One region of the Bradyrhizobium erythrophlei genome, then DNA from elsewhere that is predicted to be linked to it. Evidence: predicted binding sites of a transcription regulator. Region 1 holds the regulator's gene; each other region holds the start of a gene.
What was found. Region 1 encodes LexA, which represses DNA repair genes until DNA is damaged. Its sites were predicted from a motif close to TGTTCNNNNTGTGTTCNG; they were not measured.
Positions count from the first base shown of each region.

Region 2: BUA38_RS01625 (ImuA family protein) is a predicted target of LexA. The motif match lies at 2,219-2,236, and genes of this name have one in related genera.
Region 3: BUA38_RS28520 (DUF3072 domain-containing protein) is a predicted target of LexA. The motif match lies at 3,151-3,168, and genes of this name have one in related genera.

Region 1 is NZ_LT670849.1:6,621,852-6,628,995, reverse strand. Features, by position in the region: gene BUA38_RS31855 (alpha-hydroxy acid oxidase) at 1-683, shown strand, start outside; gene BUA38_RS31850 (HAD-IA family hydrolase) at 722-1,351, shown strand; gene glp (gephyrin-like molybdotransferase Glp) at 1,390-2,601, shown strand; gene lexA (transcriptional repressor LexA) at 2,790-3,494, shown strand; gene BUA38_RS31835 (hypothetical protein) at 3,731-4,150, shown strand; gene BUA38_RS31830 (hypothetical protein) at 4,287-4,628, shown strand; partial or broken gene BUA38_RS31825 (ComEC/Rec2 family competence protein) at 4,653-6,026, opposite strand.
Region 2 is NZ_LT670849.1:355,587-362,730, reverse strand. Features, by position in the region: gene BUA38_RS01635 (inorganic phosphate transporter) at 1-1,205, opposite strand, end outside; partial or broken gene BUA38_RS01630 (TIGR03915 family putative DNA repair protein) at 1,474-2,139, opposite strand; gene BUA38_RS01625 (ImuA family protein) at 2,310-3,119, shown strand; gene BUA38_RS01620 (Y-family DNA polymerase) at 3,025-4,629, shown strand; gene BUA38_RS01615 (error-prone DNA polymerase) at 4,629-7,144, shown strand, end outside.
Region 3 is NZ_LT670849.1:5,959,997-5,967,140, forward strand. Features, by position in the region: gene BUA38_RS28485 (ATP-dependent helicase) at 1-931, opposite strand, end outside; gene BUA38_RS28490 (SOS response-associated peptidase) at 1,035-1,697, opposite strand; gene BUA38_RS28495 (thermonuclease family protein) at 1,711-2,238, opposite strand; gene BUA38_RS28500 (hypothetical protein) at 2,252-2,458, opposite strand; gene BUA38_RS28510 (hypothetical protein) at 2,641-2,847, opposite strand; gene BUA38_RS28515 (hypothetical protein) at 2,870-3,067, opposite strand; gene BUA38_RS28520 (DUF3072 domain-containing protein) at 3,206-3,406, shown strand; gene BUA38_RS28525 (hypothetical protein) at 3,580-3,768, shown strand; gene BUA38_RS28530 (DUF932 domain-containing protein) at 4,606-5,802, shown strand; gene BUA38_RS28535 (ParB/RepB/Spo0J family partition protein) at 5,959-7,144, shown strand, end outside.

The DNA.
Region 1 (7,144 bases):
GCGGCGACGACGCCTTCGTCGAAGATCGCGTCAGCCGCGCGATTGCAAGCGGCTATACGGCTTTCTGCCTCACCGTCGACACCGCCCATTACAGCCGCCGCGAACGCGATATCGCCAAGCGCTATGTACGCGAAAGCCGCCTGCGCGCCACCGGCGGCGACTTCCAGAAGGGCCTCGACTGGCGCACCGTCAAGCTCATCAAGGACAAGTACAAGATTCCGCTGATCATCAAGGGCATCGCCACCGCCGAGGACGCGGCGATCGCGGTCGATCATGGCGTCGAATGGATTTACGTCTCCAACCATGGCGGCCGCCAGCTCGATCACGGCCGCGGCTCCATGCATGTGTTGCCGGAGATCGCGAGCGCCGTCAAAGGCCGCGCGAAAATCATGGTCGACGGTTCGTTCTGCCGCGGCACCGACATCGTCAAGGCAATGATCCTGGGCGCGGACCTCGTCGGCATCGGCCGGTTGCAATGCTGGGCGCTGGCGGCTGCCGGTGAAAGCGGCATCGTGCGGATGCTCGAGCTGTTGGAAGACGAGGTGCTCCGCACGCTTGGCCTGTTGGGCGTCACCAAATATGCCGAGCTCGATAAATCCTATCTGCACCCAGCGATGCCGACCAACCTGCCGGGCGTCTTCTCCGCCTTCCCGCTTCTCGACATCGAGCCTTATCGGTATTGACGAGTTAGCGGCGCCGATCTGATGGCAGGCAACCAGCCGTGAACCAGCCACCACTTTCGCCCGGCGACGCCGACGCCTTGCTGTTCGATCTCGGGCGGGTGGTGCTCGATATCGATTTCGACCGCACCCTTCACCATTGGGCCCGCCAGGCTGGATGCGAACCTGTCCTGCTTGGACAGCGCTTCCTGCGCGGGGAATTGTACCACCAGCACGAGAAGGGCGAGATCAGCGACGAGGCCTTCTTTGCCGGCTTAAGATCCTCTCTCGGTGTGGAACTCTCCGACGCGCAATTTGTCGACGGCTGGAACGCGATCTTTGTCGGCGAAATACCCGGGATCAAAACCCTGCTCGCCCGCGCCGCGAAACACCTGCCGCTCTATGCGTTCTCGAATACGAACGCGGTGCATGGCGCCTATTTTTCCGTTCAATATGCGGAAGTGCTCGGCCATTTCCATCAGATTTTTCTATCATCCACCATCGGGCTTCGAAAGCCGGACGCGGAAGCCTATGATCACGTCGTGCAGGCCATCGGCGTGCCGGCGGAACGCATTGTGTTCTTCGACGATCTCGACGAAAACATCAGGGGTGCCTGCGAGCGCGGCCTCAAGGCGGTTCGGGTCACCTCGTCCGGCGACGTCGCTCGCGCGCTTCAAGCGCTCGGAATCTAGGAAGGCGGTTTGAACGTGTTCATTCGCGGAGTCCTGTCGTGGCACTGATGCCGGTCGCCGATGCCCTGGCCGCGGTTCTTTCGGGCGCCGAAGCACTGCCCGAGGAAATGACTGCGCTGGATTTGGCTTTCAAGCGCATTCTGGCGCGCGATCTGGCCGCACTGCGTACCCAGCCGCCGCAGGCGATGTCGGCCATGGACGGCTATGCGGTCCGCGCGACAGATGCCAGGCAAGCCGGCACACCCCTCAAGGTCATCGGCGAGATCGCCGCCGGACGGCCTTTCGATCGCGTCGTAGGCGCGGGCGAGGCGGTACGCATCTTTACCGGCGGCGTGATCCCCGAAGGCGCCGATGCCGTCATCATTCAGGAAGATACCGTGGTCGAGGGCGACGGGATCAAAATCACCGAAGCCGCGATCGCCGGCCGCCACATTCGCCGCGCCGGCGTCGACTTTCGTGAAGGCGACGTGTTGCTCAAGGCGGGCCAGGAGCTTTCCGACCGCGACCTCTCGCTCGCAGCCTCCATGAACTACCCTCTGCTGCCCGTTCATCGCCGGCCAAAGGTGGCGCTGCTGGCGACCGGCGACGAGTTGGTGATGCCGGGTCAAACCCCCGGGCCCGGCCAGATCGTCTATTCCAACGGTTATGCGCTGCGGGCGCTCGCCCGGGCCGAAGGCGCCGACGTGCTCGACCTCGGCATTGCCGCGGATACGCTCGAGGCCACCCGGAGCGGAATTCGCCGCGCGCGCGATAGCGGCGCCGACGTCCTGATCACGACCGGAGGGGCTTCGGTCGGCGACCACGACCTGGTCAAGAAGTCGCTCGACGCCGAAAACGTGGCGATGGCCTTCTGGCGGATCGCCATGCGGCCCGGCAAGCCGCTAATGCACGGTCGCCTCGGGGACATGCGCGTGATCGGCCTGCCCGGCAACCCCGTATCGTCTTACGTATGCGCGTTCCTGTTTCTCGTGCCGTTGATTCGCAAACTCTGCGGCCAAACAGTGATCCATCACACCACCGAATCTGCGCTGTTGGGGCATGGCGTGTCGGCCAACGATCAGCGCGAGGACTATTTGCGCGCCCGTCTTACGACACGCGAGGACGGCGCGTTGATCGCAACCCCGGTCAATCAGCAGGACAGTTCGCTGCTTGGGAATCTCGCTGCGGCACAGGCACTTCTGATACGTCCGCCGTTTGCGCCGGCGGCTGACGCAGGCAGAGTTTGCGAGATCCTCAGGCTCCCCGCCTGAGCGGGTTCGAGCGCTCGGCGCGCTCGCCCTCATTGACGAAAAATTAAGTGGTTGCGGAACACATATGGAACAGATAGTGTTCGTTCATGATTTGTTTCTGAAGTTTGGCGATGATCTTCGGGCTCCCTCAAGCCTTGAACGCCAGACGTCTCGGAAACTGAACGACAGCAACCTGGGGACTGGTCGAGATGCTGACACGCAAACAATACGAACTTCTGCGGTTCATTAGTGAACGGCTGAAGGAGTCGGGCGTGCCGCCCTCTTTTGACGAAATGAAGGACGCCCTCGACCTGCGCTCCAAATCCGGCATTCACCGTCTGATCACCGCGCTCGAAGAGCGGGGCTTCATTCGCCGCCTCCCCAATCGCGCCCGCGCGATCGAAGTCATCAAGTTACCGGAACTGGCCAGCGCCGGCGGCGGTAGCCGGCGGGGTTTCACCCCGAGCGTCATCGAAGGCACGCTTGGCAAGGTTCGCGGCCCCAGCGCCGGTGCGGAGGACGATGGCAACCGTCCGGTCGCCGTGCCCGTCATGGGCCGCATCGCGGCCGGCACCCCGATCGAGGCGTTGCAGACCCGCAGCCACACCATCAGCGTGCCGCCGGATATGCTCGGCGCGGGCGAACATTATGCCCTCGAAGTGCGCGGCGACTCGATGGTGGAAGCGGGAATCCTGGATGGCGACATGGCGCTGATCCAGCGCAACGAAACCGCCGACACCGGCGACATTGTCGTCGCCCTGATCGACGACGAGGAAGCCACGTTGAAGCGCTTCCGCCGTCGCGGTGCATCGATTGCACTCGAGCCGGCGAATGCGGCCTACGAAGTCCGCATCCTGCCGCCGAACCGGGTCAAGATTCAGGGCAAGCTCATCGGCCTTTACCGGAAATACTGAGCTCCGGACCCACCTTCCGCAAACACACCGGTGTCTGGCGATTTCCGCGGAACCAAAAGGTTCCTCAAAGCGTATTGTATTGGCAAAACAAATTTGTGATGCGACGCCGACCGGCAAGCCGCAGAATTGCCGCCAAGCGGCAACACAATCGCACCCTAATGTTCATCAAGATGGAGGCTGGCGCCTCTTTTCGATGGAAGAGACGCGGCCGGCTATCTCAAGCGAGGAGCCATCCGATGTGTGACTATAGTCTGCACGCCGTCGCCACGCGCCCTGCCAAAGCGGGCGAGACGCTGATCACCACGACCTTCCGCGGCACGTCCACCAAGGGCTTTGCGTCGGAAGCCGAACCCGAAGTCGCGGTCTGCCTGTTGCCGGGCACGGAACTCGCCTTTGCCGACAACGTCAGATACGACAGCCGCTGGTTCTGGACACGGCGCTCGGCCTTCCGGGTCGGCAAGCTCGGCGAGATCGATCGCCATCTTACCGATCGTCATCACGACACGATCGAATTTCCTGACGGCAGCCATGTGCTGGTGACGCTGCTCCGCGAGGGGCAACGCGCGACCGTGTTGCAGCTGCCTGCCATCAAGCAGGCCGTCCCTCGCCCCGTTCTCGCCGGCACTCCGCAGCCGCGGCCGGTGATCACGGGCTGAAAGCCAACGGGCAGTAGCCAGTTTGTTTAGTGCGTCATGAGTTCCTCGAACGATAAGCGCGTCAGGGAATTGAATCAGCTCAAGCTGGCCCTGACGACCTTCGCCTTGCACCTCGATGCGTTTGAGGAACGAACGCATGGATTGCTGCGTTCAATCGGCCGACCGGGAGACGATGGTCAGCCGGGCCGCGGATCTCGCAAAGGAGGCGCTTTTGCCGGTCAATAAGGTCACATGGCAGCAGGTCGGGCACGTCACCGAGCCTGGCCGATACATGTTCCGCTTCGGATGGCTGACGGTGGCGCCTGACGATCTCGCGATCTGGGAGCAGTTTCCGAACGCGCGCTTCACCCTTGTTCAGACGTCTTCGCCGCCCTTGGCGGCGGAGTCGGGTGAACCAATCGAGACCGACGAATTCCACCTTGGTGCGTTCGAACTGCACGGCAACGACGATTTCCACGACCAGCACGCAGCCGCCTGATCGGCCGCCGGCGCCGACGGAGCATCAGTCCTCGCTCTGAAGCTCCGCCTCCGGCGGTGTAGCGTCGGCCGGGCGCGCCGGGGCGCCTCCAACGGCAAGCTCCCTGTCGGTCTCGGCATCACCGGTGGCTGGCGCCCAAGGTCTGTCTGCACCCCTCGGCTTGACCGCATCGATGACAAGTCCGCGCCTGGTCCAGCGCAGCGCCATTGCGCCTTGCGCGCGCAATCGCTTCAGTTCAAGCACGGTCGCCTGGCATCTCGGCGGCGCGGGGCTCGCCGTCACGATCAAGGCGGTCCTGGCGCAGTCGTCCGCCAGCCCGTCGGGTTTTAAGGACAGCGCGACAAAGCGCCCGTCGGCCATCGGCACGACGCAGCCTTCGCCGTCACAGGACACGCCATCGCCAAGTGAAACATCGGTCGCATCCCGGCTGTCGGCGTCAGCCGCCAGCCATTCCTTGACCAGGAACGCATCTTTCGCCGTCTTCATCAGGTGCAGCCGCCCGTCACGGCCGCGGACGGCGACGTTATGACCGTCAGCCGAAATCAGCACGTCCGGTTTTGGCGTAGCCATCACGGCGATCACCGACAGCACAAGCAAGCCGGCCCCAAGCCAGCGCAATGGCGTCCGCAACAGTCCAAGCAGCACAATTCCCAGGCTGGAGGCGATCAGTGGCCCGGTGCCGAAAGCCGAGACCCGGCCGATGGCGCCGGGAAGCGCTGCGACCCACTCGGTCACCACGATCATCCAGCCGATGCCGACCCCCATCAGCCACCAGAAGAAGCCGTCAAAGCCGAACGGCATCGCCACAAGCCCGAGCATACCCGCGGGCATCACGATGGCGGACACCACCGGCATCGCCGCGAGATTGGCAAGCAGACCGTACGGCGTGATCCGGTGGAAATGAAAGGCGGCATAGGGCGTGGTGGCGAGACCCGCAACCAGCGAAGCGAGCGCCAGCGTCACCAGTTCACGTCCGCCCCACAGCGCGACCTTGGCCGCCGTCGAATTTTCCGGCGTCGCGAACAAGCGGGGCATGCCGATCTGAACCAGCGCGACAAGGCCAAGCGTTGCCGCAAACGACATCTGGAAGCTTGGATGCACCAGCGCCTCCGGCGCCAGCACCAGCACCACGATCGCCGCCAGTGCAAGCGTGCGGAACGTGATGGCGCGGCGATCGACCATGACGGCGATCAGCACCACGGCAGTCATGTAGAACGATCTTTGTGTGGCGACTTCGGCGCCCGACAGCAGGAGATAAAAGGTAGCCGCGGCAAGTGCGGCCGCGGCGGCCCATTTCTTGATGGGGAACGCCACGGTCAGCACCGGGAAAAGCGCAAGCAGCGCGCGAATGGCAAAGAACACCACGCCCGCCACCACCGCCATGTGGTAGCCCGACACGTGTCAAGCGTTCTATTTTAGACCGTAAAATAGATACTTAGCGGCAATTTGCTTCCCGTTTGTTCTGACTGGGAAGCAAGTGGGCCACCCTCCCCGCTTGTGCATTGTTGCGGTTTGCGAACGCTGGCACCTTGCCTAGGTGCTTGGATCAAGGGCCCCGCAAGGACACGCTCCCAGGCTGGAATGCGAGACCCCCCTGCAGGGACACGGTCGACATCGCCCCCGGCATCTCCGGATACGGCACAGATATGAAGCCCGACGGAAGCTCCGTTTTGCGGGCGATTTAGTGTGTTTGATTTCACTCTAGGAAGGCCGCTGGTGCGAGATATCCTCGGAAACTGGGCGGAAGCCGTCGCGTTCCCAGTCGTCCAAATCAGCGAGCCGCTTCCAATATTCAACGATGCTCATGAGGCGCAGGGATTCGCGGGGGTCAGTCTCCTTGTCAGCCTTGCTCGCTAGACGAGCGGCCCACACCCTGAAATTCGGTGCTTGGGACATATCATCCCTCCAAAATCCCGAGTCTCTGGGCGGACCGATAGGGCCGCTCATCGTGAGCTCGATTCTTGGCGATAGCGGGCCGCTAGGACGTTCGCCTGCGAGTGCTCAGCAATCCACTTGGTTGCGTCATGCTCGGTAATGAAACCCTTGACTACTTCCGTTTCGCCATCGGGCCATAGAATATCGACGCCCCAGCCAGACCCGGGATTTTTCCGCGCCACGAAAGTTGGTCGCTGCTCGGACATCCGACGAATATGCGCCTGTGCCGACACGGTTCAAGCCAGTCATCCTGACACAAAAAAACTGCGCAGAACTCACCGGATGGGGTCCGGGATTCGCGGGCTGTCATGAGCCGCCGATCGGGACCAGCGCAGATTCCTCGAGACGCCATTGGATGGACCTTTAGAGGCCCGCGCGCGTTGAGGCCTTAGACCGGGGGCGACCGCAAAACCCGGAGCTTTTCAGTTATGAGCAATATCCCCTTGGACATCGAAAGACGGTGCGAACAGCGCTGGGCTGCCAGATTTTCGGCCGCGCGCGCCCTCCGAAAGCAGCACCGCCTTGAAGGGCAGCGGCAGCAACTCGCTGCGCCCGACAACTGCAAAAGAGAAACCCCCCGC
Region 2 (7,144 bases), 1.3 Mb from region 1:
TCCTTGTCCTTCATCAGGAAGCGGATCGCCTCCGAGGTCAGGTACATGTCGTTACGGGTGTTGCCGACGACCTCGGACGGAACCTTGTTCAGCGAACCGTATTTCTGGACCTGATCGCCGACGTCCTTCACCAGGGCAGCGAGCGACGGATAGGTGCCTTCGCTGATGCGATGCTGCGACACGTATTGCGTTACGGCCGGGCGCGGATCGCCGATGATGCTGTGGCCGGCGCCCTTGGCCGCAACCACCTTGGAAGCGGCGTCGGAGGTTTGCTGGAACACGGCGATCTGCGAGTCCGGCAAGGCGCGGTTGAGGGCATAGGCGGTGGGCACGGTGCCGATCAGGATCAGCATGATCAGGCCCATGCCCTTCTGGCCGTCGTTCGAACCGTGCGCGAAGCTGACGCCGGTGCAGGTCAGGATCAAAAGGCCGCGGATCCAGACGGGCGGGGCTTTGTTGCCCTCCGGCGCGGCGTAGAGCGCCGGATTGCGGACGAGCACTTTCAGGAGCAGCAGAAGCAAGGCTGCGCAGATGAAGCCGACCAGCGGCGACAACAAGAGCGCGTAGCCGATTTCGGTGGCCTTGCTCCAGTCAACGCCCGAGGTGCCGTCGCGGCCGCGCATCAGCGCATTGACGATGCCGACGCCGATGATCGACCCGATCAGGGTGTGGGAGCTGGAAGCCGGCAGGCCGAACCACCAGGTGCCGAGGTTCCAGATGATCGCAGCAATCAGCAGGGCGAACACCATCGCAAAGCCGGCGCTGCTTCCGACCTGAAGGATCAGCTCGACCGGCAGCAGCGAAACGATGCCGAAGGCCACCGCGCCGGAGGAGGTCAGAACGCCGAGGAAGTTGAAGAAGCCCGACCACATCACGGCGAATTCGGCCGGAAGCGAATGGGTGTAGATCACGGTCGCCACCGCATTGGCGGTGTCATGGAAGCCGTTGACGAATTCGAAGCCCAGCGCAATCAGCAGCGCTACCATCAGCAGGATGTAGGGCAGGTAGGTCGTGATCTTGGCGCCGGTGGCATCGACGTCGGCGTAAATACTGTAAGCCACGAACAGCAGGCCTGCCGCGAGAATGCCGAAAAAGATGATCATCGTCAGGGGGTTGAAGCCCTTGTCGAGATTGGGTCGGGAGGCAGGCTGGATCGGTCCGCCGTCCGTCCCGCTAATTTTTTGGTCAAGTGCAAAATCAGACATATCGACGCCCCTGATACGGTGAGCCTTCATCATTGACGGATGGTTTTGAAGGTTAGATGACATAGGCGGAGTTATCCCCGCCGGTAACGAAGAACTTCCCAGATCTTATTGAATTGCTGACAGAAAATCTTTTGAACGGCCTTGTGAGCAGCCTGCCGATCGCACGCAAATTTGTGCGGGAATAAATGGCAAAAACGAGCGGGTCTACGCTCGCGTGAGGGAACCTAGCAGAACGGCTCAAAAAGTCGATCATGCCGCATCGCCTTCACCTGAGCCGGGCGGGATTTAAGACCGTGGCGTAGTAGCGCCGCCATGTCTCTTCCAGTCGATCCGAGGTTGGCGCCATCGCCTTGCTGACGCCCGACGTGAACGAGATCGCAAAGCCGTCCCAATGTGCGCAGCGTTCGGGCGTCAGGATCGACCAGGGCATATCGGCAAAACGGCGCGCGAAGAACGGCGCTGCCAGCTCAACGACATGGTGCTCCGGCTCGAACCAGGCGACGTATTGCGCGTCGCGTTCCCGCCCGATTTCGCGGAAGCGGACAAAGGCGTGCATCTTGTGCTCGGCGCGCCGCACTGCCTTTGCCATCGCCGTGACGCTGGTAACGTCGGGATCGGTCGCGACCTCGAGAAGGTCGTGATTGCAGCGCAATCGCCACAACAGGCGGTAAAGCATCGCGAACCGCCGGGGATCACGGTGCAGGATCGCGATTTTGGCGAGCTCTACAAACCTGGCGGAAACGCTGAATGTTTCGGTCGATGAGCGCGGTTGCGGCTGCCTCTCGCCGGGTGCGAACAATTCTTCTTCACCCTTGATGCTCCACATCACGTCCTCTGGTGTGACGCCATCCAGCACCAGCGCGCGAGCGGCTTGGCGCCAGCCGTCGAAATCGGTTTCGTGGATGCGGATTTCCAGCTTGGGTTGCCCGTCCATGTCTAAATCCCCTTGATTCCATTTACGAATCTCAGAGCGGCCAATTCGATTGACTCTTTCGTCGCCGTTAGCTTTAAATTAGAACATATCATGAACAAATGAGCCAGCTTCTGGTTCTCTCAAAATCAGAACGGCGACATCAGATTTCGAAAAGGGCGCGGCGCATCATGATGAGCGCAGCAGGAAAGGTTGCCGCCTTGCGCGGCAGCATCGAGCGCATCGAGGCGCATGGCGCGGCGTATTCGTCGCGCAAGGTCCCGCTCGGGCACACTGATGCCGACGCCCACCTGCAAGGCGGCCTCGCTGTGGGCGCCATGCACGAGGTGTTTGCGGAAGCAGGCCGGCAGAGCGCGGCGGCGACCGGCTTTGTCGCAGGATTGGCAGGGCGGGTGGCTAGCCGGCGGCCCGTGGTCTGGATCCGGCAGGATTTCACGGAAGTGGAAACTGGCGCCGTCTCGATGAGCGGGCTTTCCGAACTCGGCCTCGATCCGCGCCTTTTCGTCAGCGTCCACGCGGCCGACGTCGACCATGCGCTGCGTGCGACAGCAGACGCGTTGGCTTGCGATGCGGTGGGCGCCGTCGTGCTGGAGGTCTGGGGCGAGGCGCGGCAACTCGACCTCGTCGCCAGCCGCAAGCTGACACTGGCCGCCCAGACTTCAGGCGCAACCGCCCTGATGTTGCGGATGGCGGCAGAGCCGAGGGCCTCGACCGCCGAGACCCGATGGATCGTGCGAGCGGCGCATTCGCCGCCGGGCTCGACCCCATCGAGTGCATGGGGCTCGCCTCTGTTTGAGACGCAGCTTGTCCGCAACCGTCATGGCCCCACCGGCCACTGGATCATGGAATGGAAAAGCGATGAGTGCCTTTTCGGAGAACCGGCGACGTATTCTCAGCCTGTGGCTGCCGCGCCTGCCCACCGACCGCATCAGGCGCCTGCGCGCAAAAACGCTTTTGCGCGAAGCGGTTATCGGGTCGCGTGAAGACGACGCTTCAAATCGGCTCGAACAGTTGGATGAGCTCAGCATTGTCGTTGCCAGGCAAAACAACATGTTGCGGATTTCCGCGCTCAACGACGCGGCGACGCATGTGGGCCTCGCGGTCGACCTGCCGCTTGCGAACGCCCGCGCCATCTGTCCTGACGTGCAGGTCCATGATGCCGATGAGGTTGCGGACGCCGACGCGCTGAACGCCATCGCCGAATGGTGTGACCGTTTCACTCCGCTGGTGGCGCTCGATCTGCCTCACGGTCTTTTTCTCGACATCAGCGGCTGCGCGCATCTGTTTGGCGGCGAGGCGGCGATGATGAACCTCGTGTGCAGTGTCCTGACCGCGCAGGGATTTAGGGTCAGCGGCGCTATCGCGGGCACGGCCGTCTGCGCGCGGACGCTGACCCGTCATGTCCATGGCCGGATCGTCCGCGACGGCGAAGAGGCCGAAGCTGTCCGGTTGCTGCCGATATCGGCATTGGGGGCGGATATGGCCGTGGTGACGGGTTTGCGCCGCGCCGGCCTGAAAACCATCGGCGAGGTGGCCGACCGGGGGCGGCACGAAATCACCGCGAGATTTGGTGCTCGTTTCACGGCGCTGTTGGAACAGGCGTTGGGACATAGCGATGCGCCGATCAGTCCGCGCAAGCCGCTGCCCGATTACATCGTGGAAAAGCGCTTTGCCGAGCCGGTCGCGACCGAAGCGGTGATCTCCGCCACCTTGTCGGGGTTGGCCGGGACGCTGGTCGCGGCGATGGGCAAGCAGGGCAAGGGTGCGCGTCAACTGGAAGCGCGCTTCTTCCGCACCGATGGTGCGGTCCGCACCATCACGGTCGATACCGGGCAGCCCGTGACGCGAGGCGAGGTGATCGACCGGCTGTTCCGCGAGCGGCTGGAGGCTTTAAGCGATCCGCTCGATCCCGGCTTCGGATTCGATCTCATTCGTCTGACCGCGAGCCGCACCGAAATCGTGGTGCAGGAGCAGCGCGATCTCGACGCCCATGTGCATGATCAGGATGAAGTCTCGGCACTGATCGACCGCATTGCCGCGCGCATCGGCGGCAAGCGCGTGGTCGTTCACCTGCCGCAGGACACCCACATTCCCGAGCGCGCCGTGCTGAAAGCACCGGCGCAGCATCATCTGCTGGAAGCTGCGCAATCCACCTGGCCTGCGCGTGTCGCCGGCGAGCCGCCACTGCGGCCCTTGCGGCTGTTCGAGCGGCCGGAGCAAATCAAGGTGATCGCCGAGGTGCCGGATGGTCCACCGGCGCGGTTCGTCTGGCGCCGCGCCACCCATGCCGTGGTTCGCGTCGAGGGGCCCGAACGCGTCGCCATGGAGTGGTGGCGGGCGGGAAGTGCGGTGCTGACGCGCGATTACTTCCGCGTCGAGGACGAGGAGGGTTTGCGCTTCTGGGTCTATCGCGACGGGCTTTTTGAAGAGATCGAACAGCAGGAGGGCAAAGCGGTACTGCCGAACTGGTTCATGCACGGGCTGTTCGCCTGATGATTGGTTATGCGGAAATCGGCATCACGACGAACTTCTCGTTCCTGCGTGGCGGCTCGCATCCGCAGGCCTATGTGCATCAGGCGGCAGAGCTTGATCTCCCTGTGATCGGCATCGCTGACCACAACACGTTGGCCGGCGTCGTGCGGGCTTTCAAGGAACTCGACAATTCCAAGCTCAAGCACAGACCGAGGCTCCTGATCGGAGCGCGGATCGTCTTTAGCGACGGCATGCCGGACATCCTGGTCTATCCGCGCGATCGCGCGGCTTACGGCCGGCTCTGTCAATTGCTCACCCGTGGCAAGCGTGGCGAGGACACGCTCAAGGGCGAATGCCACCTGAAATTCGATGATCTGCTGGAATTTGCCGACGGTCAGCTTCTGGTGATGGCGTTGCCGCACCATTTCGAAGAGGCGAAGGCGCACGACATTCTGAAGCGGTTGCGGTCAAGCCAGGCCGACGGCGTATGGTTGGCGGCAAGCCTGCTCTACCGTGGCGACGACCGGCGGCGTCTGGCGCGGCTCCGGCGCGTCGCCGATGGCGCCGGTGTGCCGTTACTCGCGACCAATGAGGTGCTCTACCACGAACCATCGCGCCGCCGCTTGCAGGATGTGCTCACCTGTATTCGCGAGAAGACGACCATCGAGGCGGTCGGCAAGCGCGCCGAGGCTAATGCCGAACGCCATCTCAAGCCTGCTGAAGAAATGGTGCGGCTGTTTCGCGACGTGCCGCAGGCGATTGCCGAGACCATGCGGTTTGCCGACCGCATCACCTTTTCGCTCGATCAGCTCAAATACCAGTATCCCGACGAGCCGGTGCCGCGGGGCAAGACCGCGCAGCAGCATCTGGAAGACCTGACCCAAACGGGTGTGCAAAAATATTTCGGTGGCGATATCGACGACACGTTACGCGCAACCTTGCGCAAGGAGCTCGATCTCATCGCCGAGCTGAAATACGCGCATTATTTTCTCACCGTGCACGACATCGTGCATTATGCGCGCAGTCAGAACATTCTTTGTCAGGGGCGGGGATCGGCGGCGAACTCCGCCGTATGCTACGTGCTCGGCATCACCTCGGTCGATCCGACCAAGGTCGACCTCTTGTTCGAGCGCTTCATTTCCAAGGAGCGCCTTGAGCCACCCGACATCGATGTCGATTTCGAACATTCGCGGCGCGAAGAGGTGATGCAATATGTCTATCGCCGCTATGGCCGGCATCGTGCGGCCATCATCGCGACCGTCATTCACTATCGGCCGCGCAGCGCGATCCGCGATGTCGGCAAGGCGCTCGGATTGACCGAGGATGTGACCGCAGCACTTGCCGATACGGTGTGGGGAAGCTGGGGTTCGGGCCTCAACGAGATGCAGGTCAAGCAGGCGGGCTTCGATCCGAAAAACCCGATGGTGGAGCTTGCGGTTGAACTCGCCACCGAGCTGATCGAATTCCCGCGCCACCTGTCGCAGCATGTCGGCGGCTACGTGCTGACCCAGGACCGGCTCGATACCTATGTGCCGATCGGCAACGCCGCCATGGACGACCGCACCTTCATCGAATGGGACAAGGACGATGTCGACGCGCTGAACATGATGAAGGTCGATGTGCTGGCGCTGGGCATGCTGACCTGCATCCGTAAATGCTTTGACCTGATCGAAAACCATAAAGGCAAGCGCTGGGAACTGGTGACGATCCCTCAGGACGAGAAGCTGGTCTACGACATGCTGTGCCGCGGTGAATCGCTCGGCGTCTTCCAGGTCGAGAGCCGCGCCCAGATGAATATGCTGCCGCGCCTGAAGCCGCGCACCTTTTACGATCTTGTCATCGAAGTTGCGATCGTGCGGCCCGGCCCGATCCAGGGCGACATGGTGCATCCTTACTTGCGCCGGCGAAACGGCATTGAGAAGGAAAACTATCCGGCGCCTTCGCCGGAGTACGGCACTCCTGATGAACTGTACAAGGTGTTGCACAAGACGCTCGGCGTGCCGCTGTTTCAGGAGCAGGCGATGCGGATCGCGATCGAGGCTGCGGGCTTTACTTCCGAGGAAGCCAATGGTCTGCGCCGTGCGATGGCGACGTTTCGTAATGTCGGCACCATCGGCAATTTCGAAGACAAGATGATCGGGAATATGATCCGGCGGGGTTACGATCCTCAATTCGCCAAGAACTGTTTTGAACAGATCAAGGGTTTTGGCTCGTATGGTTTTCCGGAAAGCCATGCCGCCAGCTTCGCGCAGCTTGTCTATATCTCGTCATGGCTGAAGCATTTTCACCCCGATGCGTTCTGTTGCGGACTGCTCAATTCGCAGCCGATGGGCTTTTATGCGCCGGCGCAGATTGTCGCTGATGCCATCAAGAACAAGGTCAAGGTGCGCGAGATCGACGTGTCCCACAGCGTTGCCCAGAACACGCTCGAGGAAAAAGACGGTGACTATTGCGCGGTGCGTCTCGGCTTCCGTCAGATCGATGGTTTCAAGTGGGTCGATGAGGATGAGGAGCGGCTGAAATATATCCAATCGTC
Region 3 (7,144 bases), 660 kb from region 1:
TCGAACGATAGTTGCGATCGAGGGTGACGATCTCCGCCTTCGGACTGAACTGCTCGGGAAAATCGAGAATATTGCGGACGGTGGCGGCGCGGAACGAGTAGATCGATTGCGCGTCGTCGCCGACCACGGTGAGACCCCGCCCTCCGGGCTTCAACGCCAGCAGAACCGACGATTGCAGGCGGTTCGTGTCCTGGTATTCGTCGACGAGCACGTGATCGAAGCGGCCGCCAACGTCGTCGGCAATGGCAGCCTCGGACATCATGTGTGCCCAGTACAGAAGAAGGTCATCATAATCGAGGACATTCTGCTTCTGCTTGGCCTCTACGTATGCGACGAAAAGCTCCTTGAGCTCCGCGGCCCAGCCGGCGCACCACGGATAGGACGCGCCGAGTACTTCTTCGAGTTCGGTCTCCGCGTTGACGCAGCGGGAGTAGATCGAGAGGCACGTGCCCTTCGTGGGAAAGCGGCTTTCGGTCTTCGAGAGCCCGCGCTCGTGCCGGACGAGATTCATCAGGTCGGCCGAGTCTTCGCGGTCATGAATGGTGAAAGCGGGATTGACCCCGATCTGGTCGGAGTATTCGCGGAGCAGTCGGGCACCGATACCATGGAAAGTCCCGGCCCAGCTGAGCGCGTCGGTCATGATGCCGGCATTCGCGCCCAGGACCTTGCGGGCGATCCGCTCGACCCGCTTCGACATCTCGGACGCCGCGCGCCGCGAGAACGTCATCAAAAGGATCCGCCGAGGGTCGGCGCCACTCACGATCAGATGGGCCACACGATGCGCAAGCGTGTTCGTCTTGCCGGACCCCGCGCCAGCGATGACGAGGAGGGGAGCCCCGACATGACCATCGGCGGTGACACCGTGCTCGACGGCTCGACGCTGCTCCGGATTGAGCGTTTCGAGATATGAGGCTGTGGTCGTCGCGAGCACGAATTGCCCCCCTGATCGAACGTCACGCTCGATGATTCGTCTTGAAACCGCAACGAGATAAGCTGCGACATGCTCGCGGCAGCCAGTTTGGCGCTAGCAAGCCTCAAGCCACCATCTTGTCTTCCTTGTCCGCGCCCCGCATGACGATCTTCAGCGTGTCGTCGGGCAAGGGGCGCTGCAAAGCTTTGGCTTCATCCCAAGGGGCACGTATCCAGACGTCGCGCTCTTCGTCTGTGGTGAGAATGACCGGCATCGCCTTCTCGTGAATGGGCGCGACGATCGCGTTTGGCTCGGTTGTCAGGAAGCCATAGACGAGGTGAGGCCCAGGGATCGGCTTTGATTTCGTGCCGCGGTCTCCCTTGAATTCGGTCCAGATGCCCGCGAAGGCAAACAGCGGCCGGTCCTCGTTCAGCGCGAACCACACGATGTCCTTCTTCTTTGTTTCCGGGTTTGGTTCGGGGGCGTACTCGGCAAAGCTGTTGGCAGGTACGAGGCAACGGTTCTCTGGCTTAAGCCACGCGCGCCAGTGGGGTGAGGTGGTGTTGCGGATGTTGGTGACCGGGAAGTTGCCGGCCCGCGGAGGAGGGGGCATGCCCCAGCGCATGGTGATCAGTTCGCTGCCCCAGTCCGTGTTGCGTATGACCGGCGCAGGATAGTCCGGAAAAACGCCCGGCATCGGCGGCAGGTTGCCGACATAGCGATTGACGACGCGAAATAGCGCGATGATGGCGGCCTGGTTGGTGGTGATCGAATAAAGATTGCACATTGGCGGGTCCGTTCTAAGGATGCGCGTTTGCATCGTCCGAGCAACTGGCGGGACTTCCCTGGGATCGAATGCAGGCCCGATACAGCCAGGGTTCAACGTAACTGCCACTCCAGATGCCACGCCCGGCTCGTTCGGCGTCGCGTTGATCGGCTTCATACCTTCCTTTTGAATAGCGCGGCCAGTCGAGCGCAAGGCCGTTGTGCGCAAGCCACGCGCCGAGATCGGCGTCTCCGACCGAACAGGTTGCAACCGTCCGCCCGTACTGGTCCAGGTTCATCGGCGTGCAGTTGACCGGCCGTCTCGCAATGAAGGCGTCCAGTTCATTCGCAGCTTTTGCGCCACACCGATATTGTAAGCTGTCCTCGCCACGGCACAGTTGGGTGCTCTCGGGTGCGTCAATTCCCCAAAGACGGATCCGTGTACCGTGTATTTCCAGTGTGTCGCCATCAATGATACTGGCTTGCCCGATCAGGTCATCAGCCAGGGCTTGGCTCCAAAGTGACAGGAACATCAACAAGGCTGCGGTTCGCCGGGTGATCATCATCCGGATTGCCTCAGCCAATCCGATGTGGCTTGTTCAGGAAATACCCGCGATTGCCGAGCGCGCTTTCGGCATACTGATCGATCGCGACGATGATCGCTTGTACGTGTTGGTAGCAGTAGCCTTCCAGTGTCGCCTGCCGTCGCACGTCGGCCAGCGCTTTGATCCACGCTGGATGGTCAGACTTGTCGTCGTACCATTTTAGAGGTTCGTGGGCCAAAGCATCAGCCTCCGTGCGATCGTTGATTGGCTCGGCGCGTCAGATCCTCGAGCTCCGCTCGTCGTCTTGTGATCAACAGACGTGGTGCGGCGTCGTCGAGGCCGGATCGCTGAAGCTGGTGGATGGTGCTGGAGAGTTCGGCGATCTGAGCGCGCAACTCCAGAATCCTGAGCGGCAGTGGATCATCGCTCATGCGCCGCCGGCGCGATCAGCCGCTCCCGCCTCTCGATGAAGAGAACAAGATCAGCCTGTGCCCGCATCAGCCGTTGGGCCGCGGGCGTGCAGTCAAGATCAGCAGCTATCAGCTGCTCGATCTCGCAAGACTGAAGCCGGACGTCGCGCCGGAGCCGGGCGATGTTGCGATTGAGCAGAACCAGATTGCGGTCCATCGATCGCTCCGGGCCAAGGTCATCATCGGCTGCGAGTTGCGGTCTTCGGCCTCTCGGCCGGCCGGTTGTTTGCCTTGAGCCGCTCCTCGATGGTCGGCAACGGGTCGCTACCGCCGGCGGCCTTCCATGCGGCCACCAGCGCAGCGAGTTCCGTCCTCATAGCGATCAGCCGGAGTGCGGAATCCGTACTGTCCAGATCATTACGGATCTGGTCGTGCATGGCGTCCTCGACGCCTACCATCTCAGCCCGCAAGGATCTGATCTTGCGGCGGATTTCATTAATTCGGTTGTCCATGGGCTTATAAGAACAAAAAGAGAACATAGAGTCAAGCGGCACATATATAAAGAGAGACGGAAAATGAAAGCCATGGTTACGAAATACGGTGGGGTCGCAGGCCGCCTTGACGGCCCTATGACGCGAGCCCAGGCCTTGCGGCTGAAGAGCTTGGCCGAGGAGGCCTATCAGCCCAAACAGTACGCGCCGAATTTGAGCTCTGGCGAAGCCGCACGGCGCATCGATGCGTTGAAAACGGAGATCGCGCTGGCGGATTCCTTCTAGCTCTGAAGCAGCGAGTGGGCGCCTCGGTTCGCACCGAAAATATCCGGATGGAAGCGCTGAGTCGTCCACAATGCGGCCATTGGATGCTGGGCCCACGCTGGCGCTATTTCTGCGACTCACGCTAAGCAATTGTCTCTATCGGCTCGAATGCGCGAAGGAATAAGATGGTTGGAATGACCCGTGAACTGCCCGATCAAGGTTATGCGCTCGAAGTTGATGGCCGGATGAAAGCAGAATTCGCCACTAGGGACGGCGCCAAGGCAGGTGGGGAAGAGCTGAAGAGGCGCTTTCCCAATCTCCTGGTTAGAATCTACGACGCACAGACAAGGACGCGAGAAGAAATCTCGCTTCAAGGGTTCTAACGACGCTGGATGCGCATGCGGCGACGGGGGCGTCCGCTTTCGCGGACCAGGCTCTCGTGAACCGCACCGCAATTGCGTCGCGGCCTTGCGGCGTCGATCCTTCGCGCAAGAACAGTTCAGGCTTTCGTCAGCGGGCCAATAAAAAACCGGACCTTTATGCAGCCGCCGCCGTCTGCGCAAAGGTCCGATCTTGTCTTGTCTCCTCGATATCCGAAGGCCTGTAGAGGCCCCTTTCAGATCTCTGAAGAGAACTATTTAGGTCCGGATTTCGATCCGGAGCAGCACTTTCTCGTCGTTACTTCTTCCGCGACGTCTTCTTTGCCACCTTCTTGGTAGCTTTCGCGCTCTTCTTTGCCTTCTTCGCTTTCTTTGCCATGTGGTCCTCTGAAAAAATTGGCTCAGTAGTCGCGCGCATGTCGTGCATCGACATGCACACCACCGAGACGATATCACGAAAGCAAAATTGATACCAACGAGTCGTGAAGTCGCTAATGTGTCGCTCGCCGGAGGCACTCGTCCGCGGGCCCCGCCGTCATTGCATTCCGGCGTCGCTATCACTGTCCCGCGTTCGGGTGCCTTATTAACCGGTCTCGCGACTGCAGTCGGTCCCGCGTCCCGCCAAGAGGCGGCGCTATGCTGACGCTCCTGCGGCTGCCTCTTTTCCTGCGGGCTTGCGCCCGCAAAGGCCTGGCTTCGCCTGATTTGGGAAGCCTTGGATGTTCCGTAGCTTCCGTTCGCGCGTGGATCGAGCATCGCAGAGTGAGAGGTTGGCCGATTTTTCCGTGACGGGTTGGAGGTCGCGAGAGAGGCTTGCGGCGCCCGTCATGGAGATAACCCATGACCCAGCTGAATATAGTGGATGCCCCTCGCGGAGAGCGCGGTGGCTACAGGGTGGATGTGAACCGCGGGGAGCGGATTGGCCGCGTGTCCTCGGAATGGTTTTCGCGGCCGGCCGACGAACGGTACCTGTCACTCTCGGAATTGCACGCCGTGGTGCGCGGCCGCGCCGAGCGAAGCAGGACCCGTACGGCCGAAACTGCGTCGATCCGGGTGGAAGCCAACCGTGGCGACGCGGAGCGACTGACTCTGATGCTGCCAGGCGAGGACATGCCCCTCGCACCCACGCACTGGAGCTTTGGTCAGCTCACAACGATGGTCGGCGCGCCGGCCACCTATCTGCGCGAGCTGCCAGCCTCGCTCGCCGCCATCAATCTTCAGTACGGGCTGACGTCGCACCGCGCCGAATTGATCAAAACCCTCGAGGTCGAGGACGGACGCGTTGAGCTGCGCGCTATCACCGGCCCCGACTACGGGCGCATCTACGACCACGAACTGGTTGCCGCCGTGCAGCGGATCGCCGGCAACGGCACCGGTGATACACGCTGGAAGGTGCCCGGTGTGCTCGACTGGTCGACGGGTGTCTACAACCCACACGTCGACATCACGAAAAACACCACCACGCTGTACGCCTCGGACCGAGATGTGTTCCTGTTTCTGGTCGACGACTTGAATCCGATCGAGGCGGGGAAACTGGCGGACGGTTCGCCTGACCTCTACTTTCGCGGCTTCTATTGCTGGAATTCCGAGGTCGGTGCCAAGACGCTTGGTATTGCGAGTTTCTATCTTCGGGCCGTCTGCCAGAATCGCAATCTCTGGGGCGTCGAGGATTTCGAGGAAATCACCATCCGCCACTCCAAATACGCCGCCTCCCGATTTGCCCACGAGGCGTCCCCGGCGCTCACGCGTTTCGCAAATTCTTCGCCGATGCCGTTCGTCAACGGCATTAAGACCGCGCGCGAGCGAATCGTCGCACGGACCGACGACGAGCGAACTGAATTCTTGCGCAAGCGCGGCTTTGGGAAGTCGGAGACGGCCAAGATCATCGAGACGGTGCTCGCCGAGGAGGGCCGCAAGCCCGAAAGCATCTTCGACTTCGTGCAGGGCATTACTGCAGTTGCCCGGGACAAGCCCCATCAGGATGCCCGGCTCGATCTCGAGGCGCGGGCGAAGAAGCTTCTCGACCGAGTGGCCTGACTCCCGTCGCCGTCGCGGCGAATTTTCGCCCGGAATCCAATCTTCTCGTTTCTGCGTTCGGCGTCGCCCTCCAGAGGAAGAGGGCGGCGCTCGGCTTCGTGACGGGTCAGGAGGTCCAGAGAGAGGCTCTGGATCGCCCGTCGCGGAGAAAGTTTGATGTCCAAATCTGTTCAGAAGATTACCCTCAGTCAGTCTCGGGACATTCCGTTCAACAAACTGGTGCTGAGCCAGTCCAATGTCCGCCGCATCAAGGCGGGCGTCTCGATCGAGGAACTCGCGCAGGATATCGCGCGGCGCACGCTCCTTCAGAGTCTCACCGTGCGGGCGGTTCTTGATGACGAGGGCGCGGAAACCGGCATGTTCGAAGTGCCTGCTGGCGGACGGCGTTATCGGGCGCTTGAGCTCCTGGTCAAGCAGAAGCGGCTTGCGCGTACCGCACTGATCCCTTGCGTCGTGCGGACGGAAGGTTTGGCTGAAGAGGATTCGCTCGCCGAAAACGTTCAGCGCGCGCCACTGCACCCGCTCGATCAGTTCCGTGCCTTCCGCGATTTGCGCGAGAAAGGCACGGGCGAGGAGGAGATCGCGGCCGTCTTCTTTGTCAGCGTCCAGGTGGTCAAGCAGCGGCTCAAGCTTGCCGCGGTCTCGTCAAAGCTGCTGGACATCTATGCCGAGGACGGCATGACTCTCGACCAGCTGATGGCATTCACTGTCAATCCGGATCACGAGCGCCAGGAGCAGGTATGGGAAGCGCTTCAACGCTCCCACAATAAAGAGCCATACTACGTCCGACGCCTTCTGACCGAGGGCGCCGTGCGAGCTTCGGACAAGCGCGCCCAGTTTGTGGGGATCGAGGCCTATGAGACCGCCGGCGGCGACGTCATGCGGGATCTGTTCCAGCAGGATGACGGCGGCTGGTTGCAGAATCCCGTGCTGCTCGACCGTCTCGTTGCCGAGAAGCTGGAGCGTGAGGCTGATAGTGTTCGCGGGGAAAACTGGAAGTGGATCGAAGTCGCCATCGACCTCCCTTACGGTCACGCTTACGGGCTGCGCCAGATCACGGGCGAGCCAGTCGCGATGAGCGAGGAGGAGGTCGCCACGGCCGAAGCCTTGCGGGCCGAATCCGAGCGTCTTGAGCAAGCTCATGCGGACGCCGATGAACTCCCCGAGGAAGTCGACTTGCGGCTCGGCGAAATTGAGACCGCTCTTGCCGCACTCGATGATCGGCCGGTCAGGTACGACCCTGAGGAGATCGCGCGTGCCGGTGTCTTCGTCAGCATCGACGGATCGGGAGAGCTGCGGGTCGAACGCGGGTACGTCCGTCCCGAAGATGAACCAGCGCTTC